3 regions of the Kitasatospora sp. NPDC043949 genome follow, and region 1 is predicted to be linked to each of the others. Evidence: predicted binding sites of a transcription regulator. Region 1 holds the regulator's gene; each other region holds the start of a gene.
The links. Region 1 encodes HrcA, which represses chaperone genes, less so after heat shock. Its sites were predicted from a motif close to TTNGCACTCNGNNNNNCNGAGTGCNAA; they were not measured.
Positions count from the first base shown of each region.

Region 2: groL (chaperonin GroEL) is a predicted target of HrcA. The motif match lies at 3,028-3,054, and genes of this name have one in related genera.
Region 3: groES (co-chaperone GroES) is a predicted target of HrcA. The motif match lies at 7,617-7,643, and genes of this name have one in related genera.

Region 1 covers NZ_JBWKEQ010000001.1:347,244-357,701, forward strand. The annotation lists gene AC07AL_RS01730 (S41 family peptidase) at 1-551, opposite strand, end outside; gene AC07AL_RS01735 (16S rRNA (uracil(1498)-N(3))-methyltransferase) at 624-1,373, opposite strand; gene dnaJ (molecular chaperone DnaJ) at 1,485-2,624, opposite strand; gene hrcA (heat-inducible transcriptional repressor HrcA) at 2,701-3,735, opposite strand; gene htpX (zinc metalloprotease HtpX) at 3,999-4,919, shown strand; gene pspAB (PspA-associated protein PspAB) at 4,962-5,546, shown strand; gene AC07AL_RS01760 (DUF3097 domain-containing protein) at 5,571-6,398, shown strand; gene AC07AL_RS01765 (Uma2 family endonuclease) at 6,405-6,962, opposite strand; gene hemW (radical SAM family heme chaperone HemW) at 7,004-8,233, opposite strand; gene AC07AL_RS01775 (AMP-dependent synthetase/ligase) at 8,292-10,256, opposite strand.
Region 2 covers NZ_JBWKEQ010000011.1:78,444-88,901, forward strand. The annotation lists gene AC07AL_RS11905 (glucosyl-3-phosphoglycerate synthase) at 1-147, opposite strand, end outside; SAM riboswitch class I at 319-455, shown strand; gene thrC (threonine synthase) at 473-1,753, shown strand; gene AC07AL_RS11915 (MoaD/ThiS family protein) at 1,793-2,071, shown strand; gene AC07AL_RS11920 (cold-shock protein) at 2,661-2,864, shown strand; gene groL (chaperonin GroEL) at 3,211-4,833, shown strand; gene AC07AL_RS11930 (hypothetical protein) at 4,929-5,285, shown strand; gene AC07AL_RS11935 (PadR family transcriptional regulator) at 5,407-5,790, shown strand; gene AC07AL_RS11940 (hypothetical protein) at 5,787-6,785, shown strand; gene AC07AL_RS11945 (copper homeostasis protein CutC) at 6,843-7,529, shown strand; gene AC07AL_RS11950 (HelD family protein) at 7,587-9,638, opposite strand; gene AC07AL_RS11955 (DNA repair helicase XPB) at 9,969-10,458, opposite strand, start outside.
Region 3 covers NZ_JBWKEQ010000003.1:143,609-154,066, forward strand. The annotation lists gene AC07AL_RS04340 (alpha/beta fold hydrolase) at 1-1,100, shown strand, start outside; gene tsaE (tRNA (adenosine(37)-N6)-threonylcarbamoyltransferase complex ATPase subunit type 1 TsaE) at 1,197-1,694, shown strand; gene AC07AL_RS04350 (hypothetical protein) at 1,812-2,006, shown strand; gene AC07AL_RS04355 (hypothetical protein) at 2,023-2,592, opposite strand; gene tsaB (tRNA (adenosine(37)-N6)-threonylcarbamoyltransferase complex dimerization subunit type 1 TsaB) at 2,746-3,420, shown strand; gene rimI (ribosomal protein S18-alanine N-acetyltransferase) at 3,444-3,923, shown strand; gene tsaD (tRNA (adenosine(37)-N6)-threonylcarbamoyltransferase complex transferase subunit TsaD) at 3,916-5,022, shown strand; gene AC07AL_RS04375 (hypothetical protein) at 5,019-5,279, shown strand; gene AC07AL_RS04380 (polysaccharide deacetylase family protein) at 5,360-6,274, shown strand; gene AC07AL_RS04385 (THUMP-like domain-containing protein) at 6,300-7,466, opposite strand; gene groES (co-chaperone GroES) at 7,784-8,089, shown strand; gene groL (chaperonin GroEL) at 8,206-9,831, shown strand; gene AC07AL_RS04400 (LysR family transcriptional regulator) at 9,963-10,458, shown strand, end outside.

The sequences.
Region 1 (10,458 bases):
AATGCGTCCCGCCCGATCCACAACTTGCCCGCCCGGCCGCCCCGGTAGCGCTTCCACCAGGCCGGCTCGCGGTTGTTGACGGTGCCCAGCAGCACGCGGTCGCCGCCCGGCTCGAAGGCGAGCCCGCCGACCGGCCCGTACGGCAGCCGCACCGACTCGCCGCCGTCCAGCGGCACGGCGTGCGCCCAGCTGCGGCGCAGGGTCGCCTCGCCGGCGGTGGTGAGGGCGATCGGGCGCCCGTCGGCCGTCCAGCCCCGCACCTCGGTCTGCTCGCTGCCCCAGTGGGTGAGCCGCCGGGACGGCCCGCCGTCCACCGGCACCACGTGCACCTCGGGCGCGCCGTCCCGGGTGGAGGTGAAGGCGATGTGCCGCCCGTCGGGGGCGAACCGGGGGTGCCGGACGGGCACGTGATCGGCCGTCAGCCGCCAGGCCCGGCCACCGTCCAGCGGGGCCAGCCAGACGTCGTCCTCGGCGACGAAGGTGACCAGGTCACCGTGCAGATGGGGGTGGCGCAGGTAGGCGCCCGCGGAGGTGCTCAGGGGTTCCGTCACGCGGTCAGCGTAGGCACGTGCGCGCACGGCGCGGGCCGGTTCGGGCAGACTCCGACCGCACGGGCGGGCCGGCTACGACCAGCGGCCGGTGCGCCCCAGCAGCAGGGCGCCGGCGGCCACCCCGGCGGTGGAGGTGCGCAGCACCGAGGGGCCCAGCCGGTACGGCCCGGCGCCCGCCTCGGCGAACGCGGCCAGCTCCTCCGGGGAGACCCCGCCCTCCGGGCCGACCACCAGCACCACGTCCCCGGCCGCGGGCAGCGCGGCCAGCGCCAGCGGCTCGGCGCCCTCCTCGTGCAGCACGGCGGCGAACGCGGCCCCGGCCAGCAGCGGCGCCAGCTGCCGGGTGGTCGCCGGCTCGCGCACCTCGGGGAAGCGCAGCCGGCGGGACTGCTTGCCGGCCTCCCGGGCGGTGGCCCGCCACTTGGCGAGTGCCTTGGCGCCCCGGTCGCCCTTCCACTGCGTGATGCAGCGCGAGGCGGCCCACGGGACGATCACGTCCACGCCGACCTCGGTCATGGTCTCCACCGCGAGCTCGCCGCGGTCGCCCTTGGGCAGCGCCTGGACGACGACGATCCGCGGCGCCGGCTCGGGCTCCCGGCGGACGGCGGCCACCGTGACGTCGATCGCGTCCTTGCCGAGCACCGCGGCGACCGTCCCGTCCACCCCGAGGCCCAGCCCGTCGGCGAGGGTCACCGCCTCGCCCGCCGCCAGCCGCCTCACCGCGGCCGCGTGCCGCCCCTCCGGCCCGTCGAGGCGCACCACGGAGCCGGGCGCGGCGGCGGCGATCCGCTCGGTCTCGACGACGAAGACGGGGGCGGTCATGCGGGGAACCTCCGGGGGGTGGGGCGGATCGGGAACGCGAAAGGGGCGCCGGGCAGAACCCGGCACCCCCGCGCGGACGGCCAGGGCCCAGTAGCGGCCCCGGCCTAGGGCCTAGCGGCCGTTGAACGCGTCCTTGAGGCGCGAGAACAGGCCCTGCTGGCCCGGCGCGAACTGGCCGGACGGCCGCTCCTCGCCGCGCAGCACCGCGAGCCGGCGCAGCAGCTCCTCCTGCTCGGGGTCGAGCTTGGTGGGCGTCTGCACCTCGACATGCACTATCAGGTCGCCCCGGCCGCCGCCGCGCAGGTGCGTGATGCCGCGGCCGTGCAGCGGGATCGACTGGCCGGACTGGGTGCCGGGCCGGATGTCGACCTCCTCCAGCCCGTCCAGGGTCTGCAGCGGCACCTGGGTGCCGAGGGACGCGGCCGTCATCGGGATGGTGACGGTGCAGTGCAGGTCGTCCCCGCGCCGCTGGAAGACGGTGTGGGTGGTCTCGGCGATCTCGACGTACAGGTCGCCGGCCGGGCCGCCGCCGGGGCCGACCTCGCCCTCGCCGGCCAGCTGGATCCGGGTGCCGTTGTCGACACCGGCCGGGATCTTGACGGTCAGGGTGCGCCGGGCGCGGACCCTGCCGTCGCCGGCGCACTCCGGGCACGGGGTCGGCACGACGGTGCCGAAGCCCTGGCACTGCGGGCAGGGACGGGAGGTCATGACCTGGCCCAGGAACGACCGGGTGACCTGGGAGACCTCGCCCCTGCCGCGACACATGTCGCAGGTCTGCGCGGAGGTGCCGGGGGCCGCGCCCTCGCCGCTGCACGTGGTGCAGGTGACGGCGGTGTCGACCTGGAGTTCCTTGGTGGTGCCGAAGGCGGCCTCCTCCAGGGTGATCTCCAGCCGGATCATGGCGTCCTGGCCGCGGCGGGTGCGCGAGCGCGGGCCGCGCTGGCCGGCCGCGGCGCCGAAGAAGGCGTCCATGATGTCGGAGAAGCCGAAGCCGGCCGCCCCCGCGCCGAAGCCGCCCGCGCCCCCGCCGCCCGGCGAGAGCGGGTCACCTCCGAGGTCGTAGACCTGGCGCTTCTGCGGGTCGGAGAGCACCTCGTAAGCGGCGTTGATCTCCTTGAACCGCTCCTGCGTCTTCGGGTCCGGGTTGACGTCCGGGTGCAGTTCGCGTGCCAGGCGCCGGAAGGCCTTCTTGATCTCGTCCTGCCCCGCATCCCGTCGGACGCCGAGTACCGCGTAGTAGTCCGTGGCCACCAAATGCTCCGCTTGTTCCGCCTGTAGTAGTGCTGCGACTGGACACCGCCGTCAGAGGTTCCGACGGCGGCCTGTGCTACGACTCGGCCAGGATCTGGCCCACGTACCGCGCCACCGCACGCACCGCCCCCATTGTGCCCGGATAGTCCATCCGGGTCGGACCGATCACACCCAGTTTGGCCACGCTCTCGTCGCCCGAACCGTAGCCGACCGACACCACCGAGGTGGAATTCAGCCCCTCGTAGGCGATCTCCCGCCCGATCCGGACCGTCATCGCGGCGTCCGCCGTCTCACCCAGGAGGCGGAGCAGGACGACCTGCTCCTCCAGGGCTTCCAGCACCGGCTGGATGGTCAGGGGGAAGTCGTGCCCGAAGCGGGTCAGGTTGGCCGTGCCGGCCAGCATGATCCGCTCCTCGTTCTGCTCGGCGAGCGCTTCGAACAGCGTCGCCAGGACCGTGCTGACGGTCGGGCGGTCCGGCGGCTCGAAACCCGCCGGGAGCTCCTCCAGGAACCCCGGCACGTCCGGCAGCCGCTGGCCGACGGCCCGCGCGTTGATCCGGGCCCGCAGGTCCGCCAGGACCGTCTCGCCGACCGGGCCCGGGCAGTCGACCATCCGCTGCTCGACCCGGCCGGTGTTGGTGATCAGGACCAGCATCACCTTGGTCGGGGCCAGCGCCACCAGCTCGATGTGCCGGACGGTGGACCGCGACAGCGAGGGGTACTGCACCACCGCGACCTGCCGGGTGAGCTGGGCGAGCAGCCGCACCGTCCGCATGACCACGTCGTCCAGGTCGACGGCGCCGTCCAGGAAGTGCCGGATCGCCCGGCGCTCGGGGGCGCTCATCGGCTTGACCTCGGCGAGCTTGTCGACGAACAGGCGGTACCCCTTGTCGGTGGGGATGCGCCCGGCGCTGGTGTGCGGCTGGTGGATGTAGCCCTCCTCCTCCAGCGCCGCCATGTCGTTGCGGACGGTCGCCGGGGAGACTCCGAGGTTGTGCCGCTCCACCAGGGCCTTGGAGCCGACCGGCTCCTCGGTGCCCACGTAGTCCTGGACGATCGCGCGGAGCACGGCGAGCTTGCGGTCGTCCAGCTGGCGAACCTCACCGGCCATGGGGCACACACCTCCGTCTTCGCACGTTGTCCGTTCGTGTCACGCATGCTGCTGCCCGCTCCGGGAGGATCCCGGCTCCGGCACCCGCTTTGGCACTCTGAACCTGCGAGTGCCAAAACCGTACCTGCCAGTGTAAGGCCCGGGCCCAACGGCAGGAACGGCCCGGCCGGAGTGATCCTGCCCGCAGTTCCCGGCGCGGGGGTGGTGCCGCGGGGCCGTCCGGGTGGCAGCATCGAAGACGACGGCGAATGGAGGAGCAAGCAATGTCGAGCTCGGGCCAGCACACCCGTTTCGCGCCCGACCGCGGTCTGACCGGCCGCATGGTCGTGACGATGTTCGTGATCGGGCTGCTGTACGTCGGTTTCACCGGTCTGCTGATCGTGCTGCTGCGCGGCGCCTGGCCACTGATCGTCCTGATCTCCGGCGGGCTGTTCGTGGCCCAGTTCTGGTTCAGCGACAAGATCACCGAACGGGCGATGGGCGCCCACCAGGTGACCCCTGAGCAGTACCCGCAACTGCACGGCACCATCGACCGGCTCTGCGCGCTGGCCGACATGCCCAAACCCCGGGTGGCGGTCGCCGACAACGACATGCCGAACGCCTTCGCCACCGGCCGCAACCCGCAGAACGCCGTGGTGTGCGTCACCACCGGCCTGCTGCGCCGGCTGGAGCCCGAGGAACTGGAGGGCGTCCTCGCCCACGAGCTGTCCCACGTCGCCCACCGGGACGTCGCGGTGATGACCATCGCCGGCTTCCTCGGCGTCCTCGCCGGGGCCATGACCCGGATCGCCATGTACGGCGGGTTCATGGGCGGCAACCGCAACAACAACGACCAGAACGCGGCCATCGTCGCCCTGATCATCCCGCTGGTGTCGATGGTCGTCTACGCCATCAGCTTCCTGCTCACCCGGCTCCTGTCCCGCTACCGGGAACTCGCCGCCGACCGCGCCGCCGCCCAGCTCACCGGCCGGCCCAGCGCCCTCGCCTCCGCGCTCACCAAGGTCACCGGCCAGATCGCCGCCATCCCCAGCAAGGACCTGCGCCAGGCGCAGCCCTACAACGCCTTCTACTTCGCCCCCGCGCTGAGCGCCCGGGAGACCGCCTCGCAGCTGTTCTCCACCCACCCGACGCTGGAGAAGCGCCTGGAGCAGCTGGCGAAGATCTCCGAGCAGCTCGGCCGCTGAGGCCCTGCCGCCCTCCCGACTCCCTCCTCCGAAAGGACCGCCGTGGGAATCCTGGACACCCTGTTCGGGCGCACCAAGCCCGTCAAGCCCGACCTCGACCAGCTGTTCGGCGTCCCGTCCGCCGCCCTCACCCTGGAGGCCGGGGCCGGGTTCACCCCCACCGGGCTCGGTTCGGTCTGCTTCGCCGCCGTCGAGGGCGCGGCCTTCGGCCAGGTCGAACAGCAGGTGCGGGCGCTGCTCGACGCCGACACCGAGCGCGGCGGCGTCCCGGTGGAGGCCTCCAAGGACGGCTACGGCTACTCCTGGCTGCTCGCCCGGCACACCCCCGAGGAACTGCCGGACCTGGTCAACGACCTGCACGCGGTCAACAGCGAGCTGGAGGCGAACGGCTTCGGACCGCAGCTGCTCTGCTCGCTGGTCGGCTTCCGCAACCCGGACGGGCAGTCGCTGGCCCTGGTCTACCTCTACAAGCGCGGCACCTTCTACCCCTTCGCCCCGATGCCCGGCGGCGGGGAGCGGCGCAACAGCCCGCTGGAGCTCCAGGTCAACGCGATGCTCGGGAACGACCTGCGGCTGGAGAAGGACCTCAGCCGCTGGTTCCCGGTCTGGGGCGCGCCGGGCCTCTGACGGTCCGTCCGTATAGTCGCTTTCATGCGCAGCCGCCAGTACGGACCCGACCTGACCCCGCCGTGGAAGAAGCAGCAACCCGCCCCGGAGGTGACCGCCGAACGGGACCTGGTGGTGGAGGAGGCCGCCACCGGCTTCTGCGGCGCGGTGGTGCGCTGCGAGAAGACCGCCGAGGGCTTCACCGTCACCCTGGAGGACCGCTTCGGCAAGCTCCGGGTGTTCCCGCTGGTGCCGCGCGGCTTCCTGCTGGAGGGCCGGACGGTCACCCTGGTGCGCCCGGCCGGCCCCGCCCCCTCCCGTACGCCGGGCCGCACCGCCTCCGGCTCGGTCGCCGTCCCCGGCGCCCGGGCCCGGGTCGCCCGCGAGTCGCGGATCTACGTCGAGGGCCGGCACGACGCCGAACTGGTCGAGCGGGTCTGGGGCGACGACCTGCGGATCGAGGGCGTGGTCGTCGAGTACCTGGAGGGCGTGGACGACCTGCCCGCGATCGTCGCCGACTTCGCCCCCGGCCCGGGCCGGCGCCTCGGCGTCCTGGTCGACCACCTGCTCCCCGGCACCAAGGAGCAGCGCATCGCCGCCCAGGTCACCGGCGACGCCGTCCTGGTCGTCGGCCACCCCTACATCGACATCTGGCAGGCCGTGAAGCCCGCCTCCGTCGGCATCGCCGGCTGGCCCGCCGTCCCGCGCGGCGAGGAGTGGAAGGAGGGCGTCTGCCGCCGCCTCGGCTGGCCGGTGAACACCCCCGCCGCCTGGAAGCGGATCCTCTCCACGGTGGACAGCTACAAGGACCTGGAGCCGGAACTGCTGGGCAAGGTCGAGGAGTTGATCGACTTCGTGACGGTTCCGGAGTGAGGCCGATCAGACGTACTGCTGAAAGTCCGTGGTGTCCAGATCGATCTCAAGCAGGCTGACGGGGACGGGCTCGCCGAACTTGCTGGTCCGCTCGGACATGTACCTCGGGAGGCCGGACCCGGGATCCCTACCCAACTCGGTCAGCAGCACGCAGACCCCCTTGATCGGGTCCACGATCAGGTACGCGGGGACGGAGCCCTCGGCGTAGAGCTCCCGCTTGGTCCGGTAATCACGATCGACACTGGTCTTCGACACCACCTCGACCACCAGGGTGACGGCGGGCGACGGCAGCAGTCGTCCGTGCTCCTGGACCGCCCCGCGTTCGAAGACGACCAGGTCGGGCTGGGGTTCGCTCGCCTGGCCGGGGATCCCCAGGTCCTGGGTCGTGAGTGGACGCCACCGACCGTACGGAAGCTGGTGCTGAATCGCCAGGACGATGAGATTGTGGACCATGTCAGGCCCCGCCATCATCACGATTTCCCCCCTGATGAGTTCGGCCTTGATGCCCTCCGGCACCTCCAGGTTCTCGAAGATCCCGGTCATCCGATCATCGATGGCGGTCATCGCACGCTCCCTCCGACGGCTGACACCCACGTTAACGAATGTCAGTCCACCAGGTCACGTACGACCGCGTCGGCGAGCAGCCGGCCCTGGAGGGTGAGGACGGCGCGGCCCTGGGCGTACGGCTCGGCGGCGAGGAGGCCGTCGGCGAGGTGGCGGGCGGCGGCGTGGCGGCCGGTGTCGGTGAGGAGGGTGAGCGGGATGCCCTCGGCGAGGCGCAGTTCCAGCAGGATGCGCTCGACCCGGCGGTCCTCCTCGGCGAGCACCTCGCGGCCCAGGGCCGGGGTGCGGCCCTCGGCGAGGGCCTGGGCGTAGGCGGCGGGGTGCTTGGCGTTCCACCAGCGGACGCCGCCGACGTGGCTGTGCGCGCCCGGGCCTGCGCCCCACCAGTCGGCGCCGGTCCAGTACAGCTCGTTGTGGCGGCAGCGGCCCTCCGGGGTGGTGGCCCAGTTGGAGACCTCGTACCAGGTGTAGCCGGCGGCGCTGAGGGCCTGTTCGGCGATGAGGTAGCGGTCGGCGTGCACGTCGTCGTCGATCATCGGCAGTTCGCCGCGCTTGACCCGGGCGGCGAGCTTGGTGCCGTCCTCGACGATCAGGGAGTACGCCGAGACGTGGTCGGGCCCGGCGCCGATGGCGGCGTCCAGGGAGGCGCGCCAGTCGTCGTCGGACTCGCCGGGGGTGCCGTAGATGAGGTCCAGGTTGACGTGGTCGAAGCCGGCGGCGCGGGCCTCGGCGACGCAGGCCTCGGGGCGGCCCGGGGTGTGGTGGCGGTCGAGCAGCTTCAGGACGTGCGGGCGGGCGCTCTGCATGCCGAAGGAGACCCGGTTGTAGCCGCCCTCGCGCAGTTCGGCCAGGTAGGCCGGGTCGACGGACTCCGGGTTGGCCTCGGTGGTGACCTCGGCGCCCTCGGCGAGCCCGAACTCCTCGCGCAGCGCGGCGAGCATCTTCACCAGGTCGCGAGCGGGCAGCAGGGTGGGGGTGCCGCCGCCGAGGAAGACGGTCTGGACCGGCAGGTCGACCTGGCCGAGGACCTGGCGGGCCAGCCGGATCTCGGCGACCACGTTGTCCGCGTAGGTCTCCTGGGAGGCGACGGCCCCGGAGGAGCGCAGCTCGGTGGCGGTGTAGGTGTTGAAGTCGCAGTAGCCGCAGCGGCTGGCGCAGTAGGGCACGTGCAGGTAGAAGCCGAACGGCCGCTGCCCGAGACCGGTGCGGGCGGATGCGGGCAGGGAACCGTCGGACGGCACCGGTTCACCGTCGGGGAGTGCGGAGGGCATGACCCCATTGTCCCGTACGGCTCACCCGAACCGGTGAGCCGTACGGGGTCGGGGCCGATCAGGCCTCGTTGGCGCCCGCGTACATCGCGGTGACGGCGTCCGCGTAGGTCCGCTCGACCACCGGGCGCTTGATCTTCAGGCTCGGGGTGAGCTCGCCGTGCTCGATGTCGAGGTCGCGTGGCAGCAGGTGGAACTTCTTGATCGTCTGCCAGCGCTGGAGGTCGGCGTTGAGCCGCTTGACGAAGCCCTCGATCAGCTGGTGCACCTGCGGGTCGGCGACCACCTCGGCGTAGGACTTGTCCTTCAGCCCGTGCGCGGCGGCCCACGGCATGATGACCGCCTCGTCCAGGCCGATCAGCGCGGTGCAGAAGTTGCGGCCGTTGCCGATCACGAGGATGTTGCTGACGAACGGGCAGACCGCCTTGAACCTGCCCTCGACCTCGCTGGGCGCGACGTACTTGCCGCCGGAGGTCTTGAACAGGTCCTTCTTGCGGTCGGTGATCCGCAGGAAGCCGTCGGGGCCGAGCTCGCCGATGTCCTCGGTGTGGAACCAGCCGTCGGCCTCCAGCACCTCGGCGGTCTTCTCGGGCAGGTCGTGGTAGCCGCGCATGACGCCGGGGCCGCGCAGCAGGATCTCGCCGTCCTCGGCGATCCGGACCTCGGTGCCGGGCAGCGGGCGGCCCACGGTGCCGATCCGGACGTCCTCCTCACGGTTGACGCAGGAGCCGGCACTGGTCTCGCTGAGGCCGTAGCCCTCCAGGATCGGCACGCCGGCGCCGAGGAAGAAGTAGCCGATCTCGGGCGCGAGCGCGGCGCTGCCGGAGACGGCGCCGCGCAGCCGGCCGCCGAAGGCCGCGCGGATCTTGGCGTAGACCAGCTTGTCGGCCAGGCCGTGCTGGAGCCTGAGGCCCAGCGGGGCGGTGCCGGCGCCGGTGGCGATCCGGCTCTCCTGGACGGCGCGGGCGTGCTCGCGGGCGACCTTGGCGGCCCACCGGAAGATCTTGTACTTGGCGCCGCCCTCGGCCCGGGCCCGGCCGGCGATGCCGTTGTAGACCTTCTCGAAGATGCGCGGCGCCGAGGCCATCACGGTCGGCCGGATGACCGGCAGGTTGTGGATGATCCGGTCGACCCGGCCGTCCACGGCCATCACGTGGCCGGTGGCGATCTGGCCGGAGATCAGCGTCTTGCCGAACACGTGCGACAGCGGCAGCCACATGAACTGGACGTCGTCGGAGCGCAGCAGTCCGCTGGCCTCCTGGGCCCGGGCCTCGTACGCCCAGCAGTCGTGCACCAGGCGCACGCCCTTGGGGCGGCCGGTGGTGCCGGAGGTGTAGATGAGGGTGGCCAGCTGTTCCTTGTCGAGCGCGGCGACGGCCTTCTCGACCGCGTCCGGGTGCTGCTCCAGGTACTCGGCGCCGCGCTGCTCCAGCTCGGCGAGGGTGAGCACCGTGAGGGCGTTCAGGCCGTCGGCCCCGGGGGTACTGGCCTGTGGGGCGTCGGTCTCGGGGGCGTCGGCCTCGGGGGCGTCGAAGAGGATGACGGTCCGCAGCTCGGGCAGCTGTCCGAGCTGGCCGACGGCCTTGGCGAGTTGGGCGGAGTTCTCCGCGAACAGCGCCCTGGAACCGGAGTTGGAGAGGATGAACGCGGTCTCATCGGCGTTGGTACTGGGATAGACGGTCGTCGTGGCGGCACCCGCGCACATGTTCCCGAGGTCGGCGATGATCCATTCGAGCCGGGTGGAGGAGGCGAGGGCCACCCGGTCCTCCGGCTGGATGCCGAGCGCCATCAGGCCGGCGGCCACCGCCTTGACCCGGGCCGCGGTCTGCGCCCAGGTGAGCGAGCGCCACTGCTCGGCGCCGGGGGCGCTGTCCGCGGCGTGCTCGTCGACCGGGGCCGGGTAGCGGTAGGCCTCGGCGTTCGGGGTGGCGGCGACCCGCTCCAGGAAGAGGTGGGCGACGGAGGCGGGACGCCCGGCGACCAAGTCGGCACTGCCGGAGTCGATCAGGGACTGCGCGGAACTCAACGAGGACCTCCGGGGGCGGGTGGCCGTCTGAGGGATGGTCTCGGCGCCCGTGGGGGGCGGCCGCCGGGCCCCCGGTCAACCCGGGCGATACCGGCGAGTAACAAGGGGGCAATCAGCAGCCTAGGGGGAAACCGGTCATTCCGTAAGAGGGCGGGGCCCGGCCGGCACACCGCCGCGCCGCCGGTGCCCGACGACGACTCCG
Region 2 (10,458 bases), on a different contig from region 1:
GCCGACGGTGGCCTCCTCGTCCAGCGCGGGCAGCACCACGCTGACCGTGTGGCCGGTCCGGCGCTTGGCCTCCAGCAGGGCGTGCACCGGCCGGTCGACCGCGCTCCACGAGCGGCGGCGCAGCCAGGACGCCGCCTGCGGGAGCAGCGCGGGGGTCGGTTCGGCGGGCACGGGACTCTCCTCGGCGGGGTCGGTGGGACGCGCCATCTCGCGTGGCGGACGATCCCGTTCGGGGTTGACGCCTTCGGATACAGTCTTCGTACAGCGGCCGGACCTTTGCACGCCGGGGTCGCCGTTGAGCACCACCACAATTTCACAAGCTCATCCAGAGGGACTGAGGGAACGGCCCGTTGACGTCCCGGCAACCTTCTCGCGCGGCTGTCTGTCGACAGGCCCCGGCGGGACAGGTGCCAATTCCGGCCTGTGGCGCGACCGTGCCACGGGGAAGATGAGGAGAGAGGCCTCCGCCATCATGGCTATCGACACTGTCGCACCCGCATCCGTGGACCTCGGCCCCGCCACCGCGCTGTCCTGTCGGGAGTGCGGCACCCGCTTCCCGCTCGGTCCGAGCTTCGCCTGCCTGGAGTGCTTCGGCCCGCTGGAGATCGCGTACGACTTCGGCAGCGAGGACGCCGAGGCGCTGCGCCGCCGGATCGAGGCCGGCCCGAGCTCGATCTGGCGCTACGCGCCGCTGCTGCCCGTCCCGGCCGACGTCGCCACCAAGCCCAACCTGAACCCCGGCTGGACCCCGCTGGTCAAGGCGGACAACCTGGGCCGCGAGCTGGGCTTCACCGCGCAGCTGCACATCAAGGACGACTCGGGCAACCCGACCCACTCGTTCAAGGACCGCGTGGTGGCCTGCGCCATCGAGGCCGCGCGGGCCTTCGACTTCACGACGCTCTCCTGCTCCTCCACCGGCAACCTGGCCGGCGCGGTGGGCGCGGCGGCTGCCCGGGCCGGCTTCAAGTCCTGCGTGTTCATCCCGCACGACCTGGAGCAGGGCAAGGTCGTCATGGCCGGGGTGTACGGCGGTGAGCTGGTCGGCATCGAGGGCAACTACGACGACGTGAACCGCTTCTGCTCGGAGCTGATCGGCGACCCGGCCGGCGAGGGCTGGGGCTTCGTCAACGTCAACCTGCGCCCGTACTACGGCGAGGGCTCCAAGACGCTGGCGTACGAGATCTGCGAGCAGCTCGGCTGGCGGCTGCCGGAGCAGATCGTCATCCCGATCGCCTCCGGCTCCCAGCTGACCAAGATCGACAAGGGGCTGCAGGAGCTGATCAGGCTCGGCCTGGTCGAGGACCGGCCGTACAAGGTTTTCGGTGCCCAGGCGGCGGGCTGCTCCCCGGTGTCGGCGGCGTTCAAGGCCGGCCAGGACGTGATCCGCCCGGTCAAGCCGGACACCATCGCCAAGTCGCTGGCGATCGGCAACCCGGCGGACGGCCCGTACGTGCTGGACATCGCCCGGCGCACCGGCGGCGCGGTCGAGGACGTCACCGACGCCGAGGTGGTGGACGCGATCCGGCTGCTGGCCCGGACCGAGGGCGTCTTCGCCGAGACCGCGGGCGGGGTGACCGTCGGCGTGCTGAAGAAGCTGGTGGAGACCGGCCAGCTGGACCCGGCCAAGGAGACCGTCGCGATCAACACCGGCGACGGCCTGAAGACCCTGGACGCCGTCGCCGGGGCCGGGATGACCGCCGTCATCCGCCCGACCCTGGCGTCCTTCCACGACGCCGGCCTCGCGTCCGCCTGAATCCCCCCACCCCGCTGGGCCCTGTCCGCTAGGAGAACCATGAGCGCCAACGTCCGTATCCCCACCATCCTGCGCACCTACACCGGCGGCGCCGCCGAGGTGGCCGCCGAGGGCGCCACCCTGGGCGAGGTCATCGCCGACCTGGAGAAGAACCACGCGGGGATCGCCGCCCGCATCCTGGACGACGCCGGCAAGCTGCGCCGCTTCGTCAACGTCTACGTGAACGACGACGACGTGCGCTTCGCCGAGGGCCTGGCGACCGGGATCGCGGACGGCGCCAGCGTCTCGATCATCCCGGCGGTGGCCGGCGGCTGCTGAGCCGCGCCCCGATCCGGGCACCCCGCCCGAGCCGCTCGTCCGACCGGCCGTCCGCGCGTACGGAATTCCGTTCTCCGTACGCACGGGCGGCCGGCCGCATTTCGGCGGGAATATGGCGGGGTCAAGTCGGAGTAGAGTGTGGCTCGGTTGGGAACAGGGCTTCCCCTCATCCTCACCCGCGAATCACCCGCGAATCGCCGGACGGTCGTCCGGCCGCTGAGACCGGTCGGGTGCCTGGGCCGTGAAACATGTCAGGCAGATGTCAGAATTCCCGCGGGGATTTGCAGTAATCCGTCCGCTATGTCCGGCGTGAAATGCCGAATTCCTCCCGCTTTGGCCCGTCCTGCCCCTTGGCGTGGTGCCGGAATTCCCCGCAGCTGACCCTGTTGCAGAGGGCGTCGATCCGGATACATTCAGCCGCGGTCGACGTAATCACCCGCTCACAGGGCGCCGTCAGGCACCCCCGGCGGAGGGTTGCGGCGTGCACGGCTGCGCCCAGGGGGGGTTCCCCGGGCCGGCCTTCAAACCAGACCCGGGCCCGCGACCTGCGGGCGCGTGAAGGGCCAGCACAGCACTAGGGGAGTTCGGAATGGCTCAGGGCACCGTCAAGTGGTTCAACGCGGAGAAGGGCTACGGCTTCATCGCGGTCGACGGTGGTGCGGACGTCTTCGTCCACTACAGCGCGATCCAGATGGACGGCTACCGCACCCTCGAGGAGGGCCAGCGGGTCGAGTTCGAGATCTCCCAGGGACAGAAGGGCCCGCAGGCGGACATGGTCCGCGCCGCGGTGTGACCCCCTTCCGACCCCAGGAGCTCGGCGCGGCCCACGGCTGGTGACCACTCGCTTCTCGACGGGCCCGTGCGACACGCGTCGTACGGGCCCGTCGGCGTTCCCCGGCGGGGAGTTGCGCGGGTCGGCGGGAGCGCCCCGGGCGGCTCGCGGGATCGCGATTGGGCTTGCACTCGACCACCCCGAGTGCTAATTATTGGCGTTAGCACTCACAGCGTGAGAGTGACAGCGGACCGGGTCGGTGAGGCCCCCGGGAGCGGTAGGGGAAAGGACCCCCGCACACCAGGGCCGTCCGTCGCGGGCACCCCTTGGTCCGAGCAGTCGACCGTGTCCCGGAGGACCACTTCTGATGGCCAAGATCATCGCCTTTGATGAGGAAGCTCGCCGCGGCCTTGAGCGTGGCATGAACCAGCTCGCCGACGCAGTGAAGGTCACGCTCGGCCCCAAGGGTCGCAACGTCGTGCTGGAGAAGAAGTGGGGCGCCCCCACGATCACCAACGACGGTGTCTCCATCGCCAAGGAGATCGAGCTCGAGGACCCCTACGAGAAGATCGGCGCGGAGCTCGTCAAGGAGGTCGCCAAGAAGACCGACGACGTCGCGGGTGACGGCACCACCACCGCCACCGTGCTCGCCCAGGCCCTGGTTCGCGAGGGTCTGCGCAACGTCGCCGCCGGCGCCAACCCGATGGCCCTGAAGCGCGGCATCGAGAAGGCCGTCGCCGCCGTCTCCGACCAGCTGCTGGCCCAGGCCAAGGACGTGGAGACCAAGGAGCAGATCGCCTCCACCGCCTCCATCTCGGCCGCCGACACCCAGATCGGCGAGCTCATCGCCGAGGCCATGGACAAGGTCGGCAAGGAAGGCGTCATCACCGTCGAGGAGAGCAACACCTTCGGTCTGGAGCTCGAGCTCACCGAGGGCATGCGCTTCGACAAGGGCTACATCTCCGCCTACTTCGCGACCGACCTGGAGCGCATGGAGGCGACCTTCGAGGACCCCTACATCCTCATCGCCAACTCCAAGATCGGCTCGGTCAAGGACCTGCTGCCGCTGCTGGAGAAGGTCATGCAGAGCGGCAAGCCGCTCGTCATCATCGCCGAGGACGTCGAGGGCGAGGCCCTGTCGACCCTGGTCGTGAACAAGATCCGCGGCACCTTCAAGTCCGTCGCCGTCAAGGCCCCGGGCTTCGGCGACCGCCGCAAGGCCATGCTCGGCGACATCGCCATCCTCACCGGTGGCACCGTGATCTCCGAGGAGGTCGGCCTCAAGCTGGAGAACGCCGGCATCGACCTGCTGGGCACCGCCCGCAAGGTGGTCATCACCAAGGACGAGACCACCATCGTCGACGGTGGCGGTGACAGCGAGCAGGTCGCCGGCCGCGTGAACCAGATCCGCGCCGAGATCGAGAACAGCGACTCGGACTACGACCGCGAGAAGCTCCAGGAGCGCCTCGCCAAGCTGGCCGGCGGCGTGGCCGTCATCAAGGCCGGCGCGGCCACCGAGGTGGAGCTCAAGGAGCGCAAGCACCGCATCGAGGACGCCGTCCGCAACGCGAAGGCCGCCGTCGAGGAGGGCATCGTCGCCGGTGGTGGCGTCGCGCTGCTCCAGGCCTCGGTCGCCTTCGACAAGCTGGAGCTGGAGGGCGACGAGGCCACCGGTGCCAACATCGTCAAGGTCGCGCTGGAGGCCCCGATCAAGCAGATCGCGACCAACGCCGGCCTGGAGGGTGGCGTCGTGGTGGAGAAGGTGCGCAACCTCCCCGCCGGTCACGGCCTGAACGCGGCCACCAACACCTACGTCGACCTGATCGCCGAGGGCATCATCGACCCGGCCAAGGTGACCCGCTCCGCGCTGCAGAACGCCGCCTCCATCGCGGCGCTGTTCCTCACCACCGAGGCCGTCATCGCCGACAAGCCGGAGAAGGCCGCTGCGGCCGCCGGCGGCGGCATGCCGGGCGGTGACATGGACTTCTGATCCTGATCGCACCGATCGGATCGGCTGGTTCCTGATCGTGTGGGCGGTCCCCTTCGGGGGGCCGCCCACACGGCGTTCTACCGGAGAATGGACAGATGGCTTCCGACGACATCGAGACCGCGCTGCACAACGCGCGGGCGCTGATCCTGGCCGACCTCACCTCGCGGGACGTGGCGGACGCCGCCGTCGTCTCCCTGGTGGAGCAGGCCGTGACGCACCGCCGCTGGTGGTTGGAGCAGTGGCCGGACGGCACCGGGTACGTGCTCGGGCTGGTCGCCCAGGACGTCCAGGACGCGCTGCTGGAGGCGTACGGGCGCTGGCCGCTGTGCACCGCCTGCGCCGCCGACGGGGACCCGCACGCGCTCGGCGTGGAGCCGGAGCTGGGGCCGGAGCCGCACTGGGTGTGCGGCAAGCAGGGCGCGGTGGTCGCGCCGGTGGGGGAGCTCTCCTAGCCCGCTCGTGGTCCGCTCCCAGCCCGCTCCTGGTCCGTTCCCAGTCCGCTCGTGGTCCGCGTCGTGGACCGGGCGGCGGGAGTACTGGACCTATAGGTAGGTTGACGATATATGTAGTCGTATGACTGAACGCTCGATGCAGGAGCCGACGCTGCTGCTGCTCACCGCTCTGGCGGACGCCCCGAGACACGGCTACGCCCTCATCCAGGAGATCGCCGCCATCTCCGAGGGCCGGGTCAAGATGCGCACCGGCACCCTGTACGGCGCCCTCGACCGCCTGCTCCAGCAGGGGCTGATCGAGGTCGCCGCGGAGGAGGTCGTGGACGGGCGGGCGCGGCGCAGCTACGCGCTGACCAGCGTCGGCCGGGAGGCGCTGGCCTCCGAGGCGGAGCGGCTGCGGGCCGTCGCCACCGAGGCGGAGCGCCGTCTCGCGAACGTCTGGTCGGCGCTCCAGGGCAAGCCGGAGCCGGAGGGGAAGTCGATGATGAGGGGGTTCTTCGCATGACCATGACCACACCGACGATGGGGGCGCCTTCGACCGCGCTGCGGGCGGCGCTGCAGTTCTACCCGCCCCGCTACCGCCGGGAGCGCGGCGAGGAGCTGGCCGCGGTGTTCGCCGACACCACGGCGGAGGCGGGCCGCTCGGCCGTCGCCCGTGAGGCGTTCGACCTGGCCGCGTACGGGCTGCGGGTGCGGCTCGGGCTGACCGGCTCCTCGCTGGCCGGGCGGGTGCTCGCGCTGGCCGCGCCGATGGTCGCCGGGGCGCTGGCCGGTGCGGCGCTGGTGCCGTGGGTGAGCGATGCGGAGCGGGCCGCCCGCCGGCTGACCTGGGACCCCTCGTACACCACGTACGCGCTGACCATCGCGCCGCCGGTGATCGCGCTGCTGCTCGCGGTGGCCGTCGTGACGGGGCGCTGGACGGCGGTGCGGGTCATCTCGCTGCTCCAGGCCGTCTCCGCGCTGTTCGTGCTGGCGCAGGCCGTCGTGCTGCCGCCGGAATTCGACCTCTGGGGGGTGGGGGACAGCAGCGTGGCCACCATGCCGTTCGTGCTGGGGGCGCTGCTGCTGGCCGCGGCGCCGACGGAGTTGCTGCCCAGGGCCTCCTGGCGTTCCGGCGGGCTGGCGCTGGCCTCGGTCCTCGGGGGCGGGCTGCTGGTGGCGCTCCAGCACTGGGGCGACTCCACCTTCCCGCTGGACATGCAGTGGTTCGCGGCGCTGCTGATCGGGCCGCTGCTGCTGACCTTCACCGCGCTGCGCGGCCGGGTGCTGCCGGCGGCCGTCGGGGTCGCGGTGCTGTCGCTGACGATGTTCGCGGGCCTGTTCAACATCTGGCGCGAGGGCCGCGGGTTCTGGCACGTGCTGCCGATGGCGGCGCCGGTGCTGCTGCTCCTGGTGGCGGCCGCGGTGGCGATGCGCCGGATCGGGGCCGGCGACGGGCCCGGCGGACGGTTCGGCGGATGGTTCGGCGGGGACTCCGGGAAGGGGCGCAGCCTGGCGTGACCCGGGGGGCGGGGCGAAGTGCTCGCCGGGCCCGGCCGGATGTGGCAACCTACTGATATGTCTAGACCAATTTTCGAAGTCATCGCGCTGACGCCCCAGGACGCCCAGGCTGCCGAGTCGGGCGGCGCCGACCGGCTCGAACTGGTCACCGACATGGCCGCGGACGGGCTCACCCCGTCCGTCGAGGACTTCGCCCGGATCCGGGCCGCCGTCGACATCCCGCTGCGCGTCATGCTCCGGATCCGGGACGGCTTCGCGCCCGGCGGCCTGGACGAACTGGCCGCCCGGGCCGCCGCGTTGCGGGCCGAGGGCGCCGAGGAGTTCGTCTTCGGCTTCCTCCACGCCGACGGCGCCGTCGACCTGGCCGCCACCGCCGCCGTCGCCGAGGCGGTGGCCGGCTGCCGCTGGACCTTCCACCGGGCGATCGACCACAGCACCGACCGGGCCGCCCTGCGGTCCGCCGTCGGCGCGCTGCCCGGGCTGGACACCTTCCTCACCTCGGGCGCGCCCGCCGGCGTCGACGCCGGGTACGAGGTGCTCCTGGCGGAGCTGGCCCGCGCGGGCGAGCCCGGGTACGGGCAGCGGATCCTGATCGGCGGCGGCCTGCGGGCCGAACACCTGAAGGGGCTGCGGGCCGAGGGCTTCGACGGCTTCCACGTCGGCGGCGCGGTGCGGGTCGACGGCTGGCGGACGCCGGTGGACGCGGCGAAGGTCGCCGAGTGGCGGGCCCTGATCGACGCCTGAGCGCGCGAGGAGGGCGGGGGCCGGTCCCGGTGGGGCCGGCCCCCGCCGCTCGGTTCCTCAGCGCAGCTGCGCGGGCAGCGGTTCGCCGTGCAGCACCGTCAGGCCGGAGACGGCACGGGTGAGCGCCACGTACAGCCGCCGCAGGCCGGTCCGCTCGTCCGGCTCGCCCGCGATCACCGCGGCCGGCTCGTCCAGCACCACGTAGTCGTACTCCAGACCCTTGGCCAGCGAGGCCGGCACGAGCGTCAGCCGGGCCTCGGCGCTGGTCTCGGCGCCGGGGGACAGGTACGGCAGGCCGGCCGCGGTCAGCGCCTCGGCGAGCAGCGGGATCCGGGCGTCGGCGGCGATCAGCCCGGTCGAGCCCTCGTGCTCCAGCGCCTCGCGGCAGGCCGCCACGACGGCGGGCACGGCCTCCGCGTCCGGGAGGCGGCGGATCGTCAGCGAGCCGGGGGCGTCGCGGACGGAGGTCGCCGGGGCCAGGCCCGGGGCGATCGCCGGGAGCAGCCGGGAGGCGTACGCGATGACCTCCTCCGGCACCCGGAAGCCCTTGGTCAGCTCCTCGACGTGGGCGTCCGGCTTGCCCAGGTGGCGCAGCGCGTCCGGCCAGCTCGCCGTCGCCCACGGGGTGGTGCCCTGGGCGAGGTCGCCGAGGACGGTCGCCGAGCCGGTCGTGCAGCGGCGGCCGACCGCGCGGTACTGCATCGGGGAGAGGTCCTGCGCCTCGTCCAGCACCACGTGCCCGAGCGAGGGGGTGCGCTGCACCAGGTCCGTCGCCTCGTCGACCAGGACGGCGTCGGCCTGCGTCCAGCGGGCCGTCTTCACCGAGCGGCCCGGCTTGGGCCACAGCACCGCCTGCTGCTCCTCCGGGGTCAGCACGCCCTCCGCGCAGGCGGCCAGGAACTCCGGGTCGGAGAGCAGTCGCAGCACCAGCTTCGCCGGGTCGACCGCCGGCCAGCACTCCTTGGCCACCGCCTTGACCGCGGGGTTGCGGGCCACCGCGTCCTGCACCCGGTCGTCGGGGGCCTCGCCGGACTGTTCCATCTTCAGCAGCACGGTGTGCGCGATCCGCTGTGGCAGGGCGTCCCTGGCGGCGCCGTAGCGCACCTCGCGGCTCTTCAACTCCTCGATGATCGCGGTGAGTTCGTTCACCTGGACGCGCCAGCGGCGGGAGCCGCGGACCACCACGCAGGGCTCGGTGGGCAGCGTGATGCCCGCGCGCACCGCCCGGCGCAGCACCTCGGCCATCCGGGCGTCGCCCTTCAGCCGGGCCGCCCGCGGGTCGTCCTCGCCGCGCACCTCGACGTGCCCGACCAGCTGCTGCACGGTCGCCTGGTTGACGTCCAGCTCGCCCAGGGCCGGGAGCACCTGCTCGATGTAGGAGAGGAAGGCGTTGTTCGGCCCGATCACCAGCGTGCCCGTCCGGGCGAGGCGCTCGCGGTGCGCGTACAGCAGGTACGCGACGCGGTGCAGGCCCACGGCCGTCTTCCCGGTGCCGGGGGCGCCCTGGACGCAGATGGTGCCCGTCACGTCGGAGCGGACGATCTCGTCCTGCTCGGGCTGGATGGTGGCGACGATGTCGCGCATCGGGCCGACGCGGGGCTTCTCGATCTCGGCGGCGAGCAGGGCGGAGGCGGTGTCCGCCTCCGCCGGGTCGCTCAGGTGCTCGTCCTCGTAGGCGGTGAGCTCGCCGCCGGTGTAGCCGAAGCGGCGGCGGCGTTCGACGTCCAGCGGCTCGGTGCGGCTGGCCCGGTAGAACGGCTGGGAGACCGGCGCGCGCCAGTCGATCACCATCGGGTCGCCGTCGGCGTCGTGGACGTGCCGGCGCCCGATGTAGAAGCTCTCCCCGCCGCCTCCTTCGCTCAGCTCCTCGCTGATCGTGTGCAGGTAGTCCAGGCGGCCGAAGAACAGCGGGGTGTGCGAGAGGTCGGCGAGGGCGGCGATCCGGGCCTCGATCTGGTTCTGGAGGACGGCGGCGGACACCCAGGTGCCGGTCACGTCGCGCAGGTCCAGCGACTGGACGTCCTCGCGCATCGCTCGCAGCGCGGACCGGGACGCGGCCAGGTGGTCGCGTTCGCGCTGGAGGGGGTCGGTGGTGGGGGTGGCGGGCACAGCGAACCTTCCCGGCTGCGCCGGAAGCGGGCGCAGCGGATCGATGGAGCTCACGGTGGGTACGGCCGACCGGTTGCCGTGCGGTCGGCGCCTCCCCCGGCTGCCCGCGCGACTTCAGCGGGTACCACGGTTCGGGAGGGGGCAGACGGACGATCCTAGACCCGGGCGCCCCGGGGTTCCAGCCCCGCAGGTCCCGGGCCCGCGGGTCCCGGCCCCCGTACGGCCCGGAGGACGTGCGCGACGGCGGCGCCGCCCCGGGCACCGCCGCGCGCGCGTGGTCCTCCTCGGGCGCGACGGTGTCCGGTACCGGGGCGTGTCCTACCGCACGTCCTACAGCACGTCGTCCGCGTCGATGATGCGGTACGCGTAGCCCTGCTCGGCCAGGAAGCGCTGCCGGTGGGCGGCGAAGTCCTGGTCCACGGTGTCCCGGGCGACCACCGAGTAGAAGTGCGCCGAGTGGCCGTCCGCCTTCGGACGCAGGACGCGGCCCAGGCGCTGGGCCTCCTCCTGGCGGGAGCCGAACGTCCCGGAGACCTGGATGGCCACGGTGGCCTCGGGCAGGTCGATCGAGAAGTTCGCGACCTTGGAGACCACCAGGACGCCGATCTCCTTGTTGCGGAACGCCTCGAAGAGCTTCTCGCGCTGGGCGTTGCTGGTCTCGCCCTTGATCACGGGCGCGTCCAGCACCTCGCCGAGCTCGTCCAGCTGGTCGATGTACTGGCCGATGACCAGCGTCTGGTCCTTCTCGTGCTTCTTCACCAGCGCCTCCACCACCCGCCGCTTGGTCGCCGTGGTGGCGCAGAAGCGGTAGCGCTCCTCG
Region 3 (10,458 bases), on a different contig from region 1:
TCTCGGTCGGCGTGCTGGCGGCCGGGGCGGCCGCCGGGGTGGCGATCGAGCGGCTGACCGTCGGCCGGGCGACCCGCCGCCGGGCCCGGGCCGAGCTGGACGCCGAAGCCCCGTACGGCTCGCTGCGCGGGCGCCCGCGGACGGTGGCCGCGCCGGACGGCACCGAGCTGTACGTCGAGCTGGACGGCACCGGCCCCGAGCCGGACGGCGACACCTCCGGCCCCGAGCCGCTGACCGTGGTGTTCTGCCACGGCTACTGCCTCAACCAGGACAGCTGGCACTTCCAGCGGGCCGCGCTGCGCGAGGGACTGCGGCTGGTCTTCTGGGACCAGCGCAGCCACGGCCGCTCCGAGCGCTCCCGCTCCTACCTGGCCGGCGAGCCGGCCAGCATCGACCAGCTGGGCGGCGACCTCAAGGCGGTGATCGACGCCGTCGCGCCGACCGGGCCGCTGGTGCTGGTGGGCCACTCGATGGGCGGCATGACGGTGATGGCGCTGGCCGACCAGCACCCGGAGCTGTTCCGGGAGAGGGTCGCCGGGGTGGCGCTGATCGGCACGCTGGCGGGGGACTGGAACGAGGTCAGCCTCGGGCTGCCGTCGGCCGGCGCGAAGCTGTTCAAGAAGGTCGCGCCCGGGATGATGCGGCTGCTGGGCCGACAGGTCGAGCTGGTGGAGGCGAGCCGGCGGCTGGGCGCGGACGTCGCCGCCGTCTTCTACCGGAGGTTCTCCTTCGGGGGGCGGGACGTCGACCCGGGCGTGGTGCGGTTCGCCGAGCAACTGCTGGACGCCACCCCGATCGACGTGGTCGCCGAGTTCTACCCGGTGTTCGGCACGCACGAGAAGTACGCGGCGCTCGCCGCCCTGAGCGGCCTGCCGACGCTGGTGCTGGCCGGTACGAAGGACCTGCTGACGCCGTCGGCGCACAGCGAGGCGATGGTCGCGCGGCTGCCCGGCGCGGAGCTGGTCCTGGTGGAGGGCGCCGGGCACCTGGTGATGCTGGAGCGCCCGGAGCTGGTCGACCACGAGCTGGTGGCGCTGCTGCGCCGGGCCGCCGACTTCGCCGCCGCCGCGCCGCCCCCGGCGGCCCTGGACGGCTCCTGACCCCTTCCCGGCGCGCGCCGGGCCGGCGATGTGGCACGGTAGCGGTGGCGGCCGGCGGTCGGCACGCCGGTACGGACCGAAGGGCAAGACACGCGCATGGGCTCGCACGCCACTCTCACCGTCCCCACCCCGGAGCGGATGGGCCGGCTCGGCCGGGAGCTGGCCGCGCTGCTGCGGCCCGGGGACCTGGTGCTGCTCTCCGGTGAACTGGGAGCGGGGAAGACCACGCTGACCAGGGGCCTGGGGGAGGGGCTGGGGGTCCGCGGGGCGGTGACCTCGCCGACCTTCGTGATCGCCCGGGTGCACCCGTCGCTGGTCGGCGGCCCGGCGCTGGTGCACGTGGACGCGTACCGGCTCGGCGGGGACCTGGACGAGATGGAGGACCTCGACCTGGACGTCTCGCTGCCGGAGTCGGTGGTCGTGGTCGAGTGGGGCGAGGGCAAGGTCGAGCGGCTGTCCGAGGACCGGCTGGAGGTGCGGATCGAGCGGGCCCTCGGCGACACCGTCGACGAGGACGACCTGGACCCGCGCCGGGTGGTGCTGACCGGCCTCGGTCCGCGCTGGGCGGGCGTCGCGCTGGAGGCGCTCGGCTGAGGCCCGCACCCGGGTGTGCGCCGTTTTGCCGACGGGCTGTCGGGAAGTGTTGCGGGCGGGGTGCCGGGCGTGGTGGGATGGGTGCTGCGGTTAGGTCTGCCTAACTAGGGAGGCGCCATGTCGAGCACCACCCCCGCCCCGAAGCGCGCCGGGCACGGCGCCGGGGCCGGAGAGTCCGCCCGCCGCGTCCAGGGGGCGCCGATGCGGGCGCTGTTGGCCGCCTGTGCGGCCGCCGAGGCGGTGTCCACCCCGCCCGAGCCGGAGCCCCGGCGGGCCGAGGAGCCGGAGACGGGCACGCCCCGCGCGGCCTGACTCACCTGGGCCGAGCTCAGGCGACCACGACCACCTTGGTGCCGTTCGGCGCGAAGTCCCAGAGCAGCTGGCCGTCCGGGCGGCCGCTGCGGATGCCGCCGGTCTTGGCGTTCGGCTCGGCGGTCGGGGTCGCGCCGTCCACGGCGGCGCTGAAGCCGAACACCACGCCGTTCTGCTGCGCGAAGCGCACCACGTGCTCGATCTGCTTGCCGTCCGTCCCGGTGGTCGTCGGGGTGCGGCTGTAGACCGAGTAGCTGCCCGGAGCCGGCTCGACCGAGCCCGGGGTGACCGGGAAGCCGGGTGTGACCTGCGGGTTCTTCTTCGGGTCGACCAGCCAGACGTAGTGGCTGCTGATCGAGTAGACCACCCTGGTGCCGCTGCCCGAGATGGTCGGCAGCGGTGGGGCCGTCGGGGTGGCCGAGGCGCTCGGCGTCGGGGAGGCGGCCGGCCCGCCGGACGTCGTGGTGCTGGCGGTCGGCTTGGCGCCGGCCGCCCGGTCCTGAGCACCGTTGGCCTGGAAGGCCAGCAGGCTCACCACCGCCAGGGCCCCCAGGGTCAGCCCCGTGACCACCACACCAGGACCCATCTTCGCCACGTGCCGCTCCCGCCGCCGTCCCTTTACGTACCGCCCCATCGTGCCAGGTCCGTCCAGCCGGGGCGCGGCGCCCCGGATGTGTGTTCCCGGGCGGCACGCCCGGTCGATCAGCCGGTCGGACCAACGTCGGTCTAACCTTGACCCGTGCTGCTGCTCGCGTTCGACACCGCTACCCCCGCCGTCACCGCCGCCGTCCACGACGGCACGGCCGTCCTCGCCGAGACCCACCAGGTCGACGCCCGGCGCCACGGCGAACTGCTCCTGCCCGCGATCGACCAGGTCCTGCGGGCGGCCGGCGTCGACAAGCACCGGCTCACCGGCATCGCGGTGGGAGTCGGCCCGGGCCCGTACACCGGCCTGCGGGTCGGCCTGGTGACCGCCGCCGCGCTCGGCCACGCCCTCGGGCTGCCGGTGCACGGCGTCTGCACCCTGGACGCGATCGCCCACCAGGCCCGCGCCGAGGGCCTGGCCGGGCAGCCGTTCACGGTGGCCACCGACGCGCGCCGCAAGGAGGTCTACTGGGCCTCCTACGACGCCGACGGCCACCGCACCGAGGGCCCCGGCGTGGACCGCCCCGCCGAGCTGGCCCCGCGCCCGCGGTCGGTCGGCGCCGGCGCGCTGCTCTACCCCGAGACCTTCCCCGGCGCGCACGGCCCCGAGCACGTGTCGGCCGGCGCCCTGGCGGGCTTCGCCGCCGCCGAGCTGGCGGCCGGCCGCGAGCTGCTGCCGAACGTCCCGCTGTACCTGCGCCGCCCGGACGCCCAGGTGCCGGCCGCCTTCAAGAACGTTCTAGGGGGCAAGGCGGTGCTCCCGGCGTGAAACACGGCACCACCCTGCGCCCGATGCGCTGGTGGGACATCGCGCCGGTGATGGAGCTGGAGCTGCGACTCTTCCCCGAGGACGCCTGGTCCACCGGGATGTACTGGTCCGAGCTGGCCGAGACCCACCCCGGCGGCACCCGCCACTACACCGTCGCCACCAACGCGGACGGCGCCGTCGTCGGCTACGCCGGGCTGATGGCGATCGCCGGCGAGGGCGACGTCCAGACCATCGCCGTCGACCAGCGCCACCAGGGCGCCGGCCTCGGCGCGGCGCTGCTCACCGACCTGATCCGGGAGGCCGCCCGCCGCGGCTGCGCCGAACTGCTGCTGGAGGTGCGGGTGGACAACCCGCGCGCCCAGCAGCTGTACGAGCGCTTCGGCTTCCAACCGGTGGGCATCCGGCGCGGCTACTACCAGCCCGCCAACGTCGACGCGCTGGTGATGCGCCTCGACCACCCCAGCACTGACCCGAAGGACCTTAAGGACACCCGCCATGGCTGACGAACCGCTCGTCCTCGGCATCGAGACCTCCTGCGACGAGACCGGCGTCGGCATCGTGCGCGGCACCACGCTGCTGGCCGACGCGGTCGCCTCCAGCGTCAACGACCACGCCCGCTTCGGCGGCGTCGTCCCGGAGATCGCCAGCCGCGCCCACCTGGAGGCGATGGTCCCGACCATCCAGCGCGCCCTGGACACCGCCGGCGTCAAGGCGAGCGACCTGGACGGCATCGCGGTCACCGCAGGCCCCGGCCTGGCCGGGGCGCTGCTGGTCGGTGTCAGCGCTGCCAAGGCGTACGCCTGGGCGCTGGACAAGCCGCTGTACGGGGTCAACCACCTCGCCTCGCACATCTGCGTCGACCAGCTGGAGCACGGCCGGCTGCCGTCGCCGACGATGGCGCTGCTGGTCTCCGGCGGGCACTCCTCGCTGCTGCTCAGCGAGGACATCACCAGCGACGTCCGCCCGCTCGGCGCGACCATCGACGACGCGGCCGGCGAGGCCTTCGACAAGGTCGCCCGGGTGCTCGGCCTGGGCTTCCCGGGCGGCCCGGTGGTCGACCGCACCGCCCGCGAGGGCGACCCCAAGGCGATCGCCTTCCCGCGCGGCCTGAGCGGCCGCAACGACCCCGCGTACGACTTCTCCTTCTCCGGCCTGAAGACCGCCGTCGCCCGCTGGGTGGAGGCCAAGCGCCGGGCCGGCGAGGAGGTGCCGATCGCCGACGTGGCGGCGTCCTTCCAGGAGGCCGTCACCGACGTACTCACCCGCAAGGCCGTCAAGGCGTGCCGGGACAACGGCGTCGACCACCTGATGATCGGCGGCGGGGTGGCCGCCAACTCGCGGCTGCGCGAGATGGCCCAGCAGCGCTGCGACCGGGCCGGCATCCGGCTGCGGGTGCCCCGGCCGGGCCTGTGCACCGACAACGGCGCGATGGTGGCCGCGCTGGGCTCCGAGATGGTGTGGCGCGACCGCACGCCGTCCGCGCTCGACCTGTCCGCCGACTCCTCGCTGCCGGTGACCGAGGCGCACGTGCCAGCCGCGGACGTCCGGCACGGCGACGTCCACGGCCAGGCGTACCAGGCCCTCACCGGTGGCGCCAAGTGACCGTCGCCGCGATGTGGGAGGCCCGCGCCGCCGCCGGCCGTGGGGCCGAACTCGCCTCCTGGGTACGGGAGGTGGTGCTGCCGTCGGTGCGCGGCTCGGCCGGGCTGGTCCGCACCGAGCTGCTCGGCGCGCCCGGCGAACGCGTGCTGCTGATCACCTGGTGGACCGGCGAGCCGGTGCCGGTCGCCGACCCGCCGGCCGACCTGCTCGGCCGCCCGGTGCACCGCTGGTCCTTCAGCAGCGAGCACGTCGAATAGGCCCCGTCCGGGAACCGCCGCCCCGACCGCTACCGTGCATAGCTGAGAAGAAGCTGGACGGGAACCGGGAGCGCGCTGCGGTGAACAGGGACGGTCGGAGCAGGACCAGGACGTACGCGGTGGGGGCGCTGGCCCTGCTGGCCCTGGCCACCGGATGCGGCGACAACGGGGGCGCCGCCGCCCCGGCGGCGGCCGGCGGTAGCTCGGCGGCCACGCCCCAGCCCACCGGCGGAGGCGCCGTGCCGACCAGCCCGGCCGGCACGCCCACCACCCCGGCCCCGGCCGGCGGGGACCCGGCGGCCTGGGCGAAGTGGAACCTCAAGCCGCTGGCGCCGGCCCCCGCGCCGCCCGCGGACAAGCCCATCAAGCTCGAACGGACCGGCCCCGTACCGGTGTTCAGCGAGGTGAAGACGAGCGACAAGGTCGTCTTCATCACCATCGACGACGGTGCCGAGAAGGACCCGAAGTTCGTCGAGATGCTGACCGAGCTCAAGGTGCCGATCTCGATGTTCCTGACCCGGGACATCGTCAAGAACGACTACGGCTACTTCAAGCCGCTCCAGGCGCTCGGCAACCACATCCAGAACCACACCGTGGACCACCCGGTGATGAGCAAGATCCCGGCGGAGAAGCAGAAGTCCGAGATCTGCGACGCGCAGTCCGCGCTCACCCAGCAGTACGGCACCGCCCCGCTGCTGTTCCGCCCGCCGTTCGGGGACGGTGCCAACACCCCCACGCTGAACAACTCGGTCCAGCAGTGCGGCCCGCGCGCGATGGTGCTCTGGCGCGAGTCGATGCAGATCCACGACATGCAGTACCAGGCGGCGGACAAGAAGCTGAAGTCCGGCGACATCATCCTGGCGCACTTCCGCGGCCCGAAGGAGCTCAAGGGCGCCACGATGACCCAGATGTTCGGCGACCTGCTGGCCCGGATCCAGGAGCAGGGCTTCTCGGTGGCCCGGCTGGAGGACTACATCCAGGCGCCCGCCTCGTAGTCCGGGCGCCCGCCGCGCAGCCGCCTCAGGCGGGTCGGCCGAGCATCATCAGCGGCCCGTTGTCGGTGCGGCTGAGGATCACCGTGACGGCGTTCGGCCCGGAGGGCTTGAGCTGGCGGCGCAGCTCCTCCGGGGTGATCGCCATCCCGCGCTTCTTGATCACCACCGTGCCGACCCTGCGCTCGCGCAGCAGCGCCTTCAGCCGCTTGATGTGGAACGGCAGCACGTCGGTGAGCTCGAAGGCGTGCGCGTACGGGGTGGCCACCAGCTGGTCCGAGGTCAGGTAGGCGATCTTCGGGTCGATCAGCCGACCGCCCACCTGCTCGGCCACCTCGGCCACCAGGTGGGCCCGGATCACCGCGCCGTCCGGCTCGTACAGGTAGCGCCCGACCGGGCCGGCCGGCGGGTCGGGCAGGTCGCCGCCGGTGAGGCTGGCGGCCTGCGGCAGCAGGGTGGCGCGGTGCGGGCGGGCGGCCCCGGTGCCGAACCAGAGCACCGCCTCCTTCACGTCGCCGTGGTCGGAGACCCACTCCGCCTCGGCGTCGGCCGGGACGGCCTCGTGCGGGATGCCCGGGGCCACCTTCAGCGCGCCGATCGGGGTCCGGCGGCCGGCCTCGATCGCCCAGGAGAGCGGCGGGGCGTACGCCTCCGGGTCGAACACCCGGCCGCGCGCCGTCCGCCGCGCCGGGTCGGTGAACACCGCGTCGTAGCCGGTGACGTCCACCTCGGCGACGTCCGCGCAGCGCACCCGGACCAGGTCGGCCAGGCCCAGCGCGGCCGCGTTGGCGGCGGTGGCGGCACAGGCCGCCGGGTCCTTGTCGACAGCCAGCACCTCGATCCCGGCCCTGGCCAGCGCCAGCACGTCCCCGCCGATGCCGCAGCACAGGTCGGCCAGCCGGCGGACGCCCAGCTCGGCGAAGCGGCGCGCCCGCCACTCGGCCACGCTGCGCCGGGTGGACTGCTCGACGCCGTTGGGCGTGAAGTACATCAGGTCGGCGTCCGCCCCGAACTTCGCCCGCGCCCGCTGCCGCAGCCGGGCCTGCCCGAAGGCCGCCGACACCAGCTCGGCCGGGTGCTCCCGCCGCAGCCTGGTGGCCAGCGCCAGCTCCTCCTCGGGCGTGAACTCGCGCAGTTCGGCGAGCAGGGCCTGGCCCTCGGGGGCCAGTAGGGGCTGGAGGTTCTCGGTGTCCACGGGGCCATTCTGGCGGGTTGGCGGCCCCACCGGCTCCGATGGCCGGCGCGGTGGGCGGGGTCGCGGTTCGCGGCGGGAGTCCGCCCGGGGCGGGGTGGTCGCACAGGAGTACGGCTCCGCGCCCGCGGTTCGGGATGCCCGGGCGCGCCGTTGGCACTCTGGTTGACTGAGTGCTAACACCGGCCTATGGTCGTCCTTGGCACTCCCCACTGGGGGAGTGCTAACGCGAAGACGTGTGCCTGACCCCCGCGACGGCAGGCCCACAGGTTCGCTCCTACCCGTTAGAAACCCCGTAATCTCCGAAGGGGAGCTCGGACGTGACCACCAGCAGCAAGGTTGCCATCAAGCCGCTTGAGGACCGCATCGTGGTCCAGCCGCTCGACGCCGAGACCACCACGGCCTCCGGCCTGGTTATCCCGGACACCGCCAAGGAGAAGCCCCAGGAGGGCGTCGTCCTGGCCGTCGGCCCGGGCCGCTTCGAGGACGGCCAGCGTCTGCCGCTCGACGTCGCCGTCGGTGACATCGTCCTGTACTCGAAGTACGGCGGCACCGAGGTGAAGTACCAGGGCGAGGAGTACCTGGTTCTTTCCGCCCGCGACGTTCTCGCCATCATCGAGAAGTAAGTCGTTCCGACCCGCCCCGGATCCGTGTCCCAAGTGACAGGGGCCCGGGGCGTGGTTGTTGGTTCACGTAGTCCGGCGGCCGGTGGGCCGGCCGAAGCCCCGAGGGAATAGGGAACATGGCGAAGATCCTGCAGTTCAACGAGGACGCCCGCCGCTCGCTGGAGCGCGGTGTCAACAAGCTGGCCGACACCGTCAAGGTGACCATCGGCCCCAAGGGCCGCAACGTCGTCATCGACAAGAAGTTCGGCGCCCCGACCATCACCAACGACGGTGTCACCATCGCCCGTGAGGTCGAGCTGGACGACCCGTACGAGAACCTTGGCGCGCAGCTCGTCAAGGAGGTCGCCACCAAGACCAACGACGTCGCGGGTGACGGCACCACCACCGCCACCGTGCTGGCCCAGGCCCTGGTCAACGAGGGTCTGCGCAACGTCGCCGCCGGTGCCGGCCCGGCCGCCCTGAAGAAGGGCATCGACAAGGCCGTCGCCGCCGTCTCCGAGCACCTGCTCTCGGTGGCCCGCGAGATCGAGGGCAAGGACGACGTCGCCGCCGTCGCGTCCCTCTCCGCCCAGGACACCCAGGTCGGCGAGCTGATCGCCGAGGCGATCGACAAGGTCGGCAAGGACGGTGTCATCACCGTCGAGGAGTCGAACACCTTCGGCGTGGAGCTGGACTTCACCGAGGGCATGCAGTTCGACAAGGGCTACCTGTCGCCGTACTTCGTCACCGACGCGGAGCGGCAGGAGGCGGTCCTGGAGGACCCGTACATCCTGATCAACCAGGGCAAGATCTCCTCCATCCAGGAGCTGCTGCCGCTGCTGGAGAAGATCCTCCAGGGCGGTGCCTCCCGGCCGCTGCTGATCATCGCCGAGGACGTCGACGGCGAGGCGCTGTCCACCCTCGTGGTGAACAAGATCCGCGGCACCTTCAACGCGGTCGCCGTCAAGGCCCCGGGCTTCGGCGACCGCCGCAAGGCGATCCTCGGCGACCTGGCCACCCTGACCGGCGGCACGGTCATCTCCGAGGAGGTCGGCCTCAAGCTCGACCAGGTCGGCGTGGACGTGCTGGGCACCGCCCGCCGCGTGACCATCACCAAGGACGAGACCACCGTCGTCGACGGTGCCGGTGACACCGAGGCCGTGGCCGGCCGCGTCGCCCAGATCAAGGGTGAGATCGCCGCCACCGACTCCGACTGGGACCGCGAGAAGCTGCAGGAGCGCCTGGCCAAGCTGGCCGGCGGCGTCTGCGTCATCAAGGTCGGCGCCGCCACCGAGGTGGAGCTGAAGGAGCGCAAGCACCGCCTGGAGGACGCCATCTCGGCGACCCGTGCCGCGGTCGAGGAGGGCATCGTCGCCGGTGGCGGCGCCTCCCTGGTGCACGCCGCCAAGGTGCTGGACGGCGGCCTGGGCCTGTCGGGTGACGAGGCGACCGGTGTCGCGGTGGTCCGCAAGGCGCTGCACGAGCCGCTGCGCTGGATCGCCCAGAACGCCGGCCTGGAGGGCTACGTCATCACCTCCAAGGTCGCCGAGCTGGAGATCGGCCAGGGCTACAACGCGGCCACCGGCGAGTACGGCGACCTGGTGAAGGCCGGCGTCATCGACCCGGTCAAGGTCACCCGCTCCGCCCTGGAGAACGCGGCCTCGATCGCCTCCCTGCTGCTCACCACCGAGACCCTCGTGGTGGAGAAGAAGGAAGAGGAGGCCGAGGCGGGCCACGGCCACGGTCACGGCCACTCGCACTGACGCCTGACGGTCGACCGGAGGCCCGGTCCGCGCCCCTCGGGGTGCGGCCGGGCCTCCGGCGTGTTTGGCGTTTGAGGCTTCAATCATCAGCAGAATTTTGCCATTGGCAAAGATTGCCTTATAACTGAGGCATGATCGAGGCCCGTCACCTGCGCGTTCTGCGTGCCGTCGCCCGCACCGGCTCCTTCTCCGCCGCCGCCCGCGAGCTGGGCTGTACGCAGCCCGCCATCAGCCAGCAGATGAAGGCCCTGGAGAAGTCGGTGGACACCCCGCTGGTGGTCCGCTCCGGCCGGGGCATGCAGCTCAGCGAGGCGGGGCGGGTGCTGCTCAAGCACGCCACCGGGATCCTGGCCGGGCTCTCCGCGGCCGAGGAGGAGATCGCCGCGATCGCCGGGCTGCGGGCCGGGCGGGTGCGGCTGGTCTCCTTCCCGACCGCGAGCTCCACCCTGGTGCCGCCCGCGGTCGCCCGGCTGCGGGACAGCCATCCGGGGGTGCGCGTGTCGCTGGTCGAGGCGGAGCCGCCGGAGTCGCTGGCGATGCTGCGCGGCGGCGAGTGCGAGATCGCGCTGGCCTTCCGCTACCCGCAGTCCGACGGCGGCGCCGCGCTGCCGGCGCCCGCGCACGGGA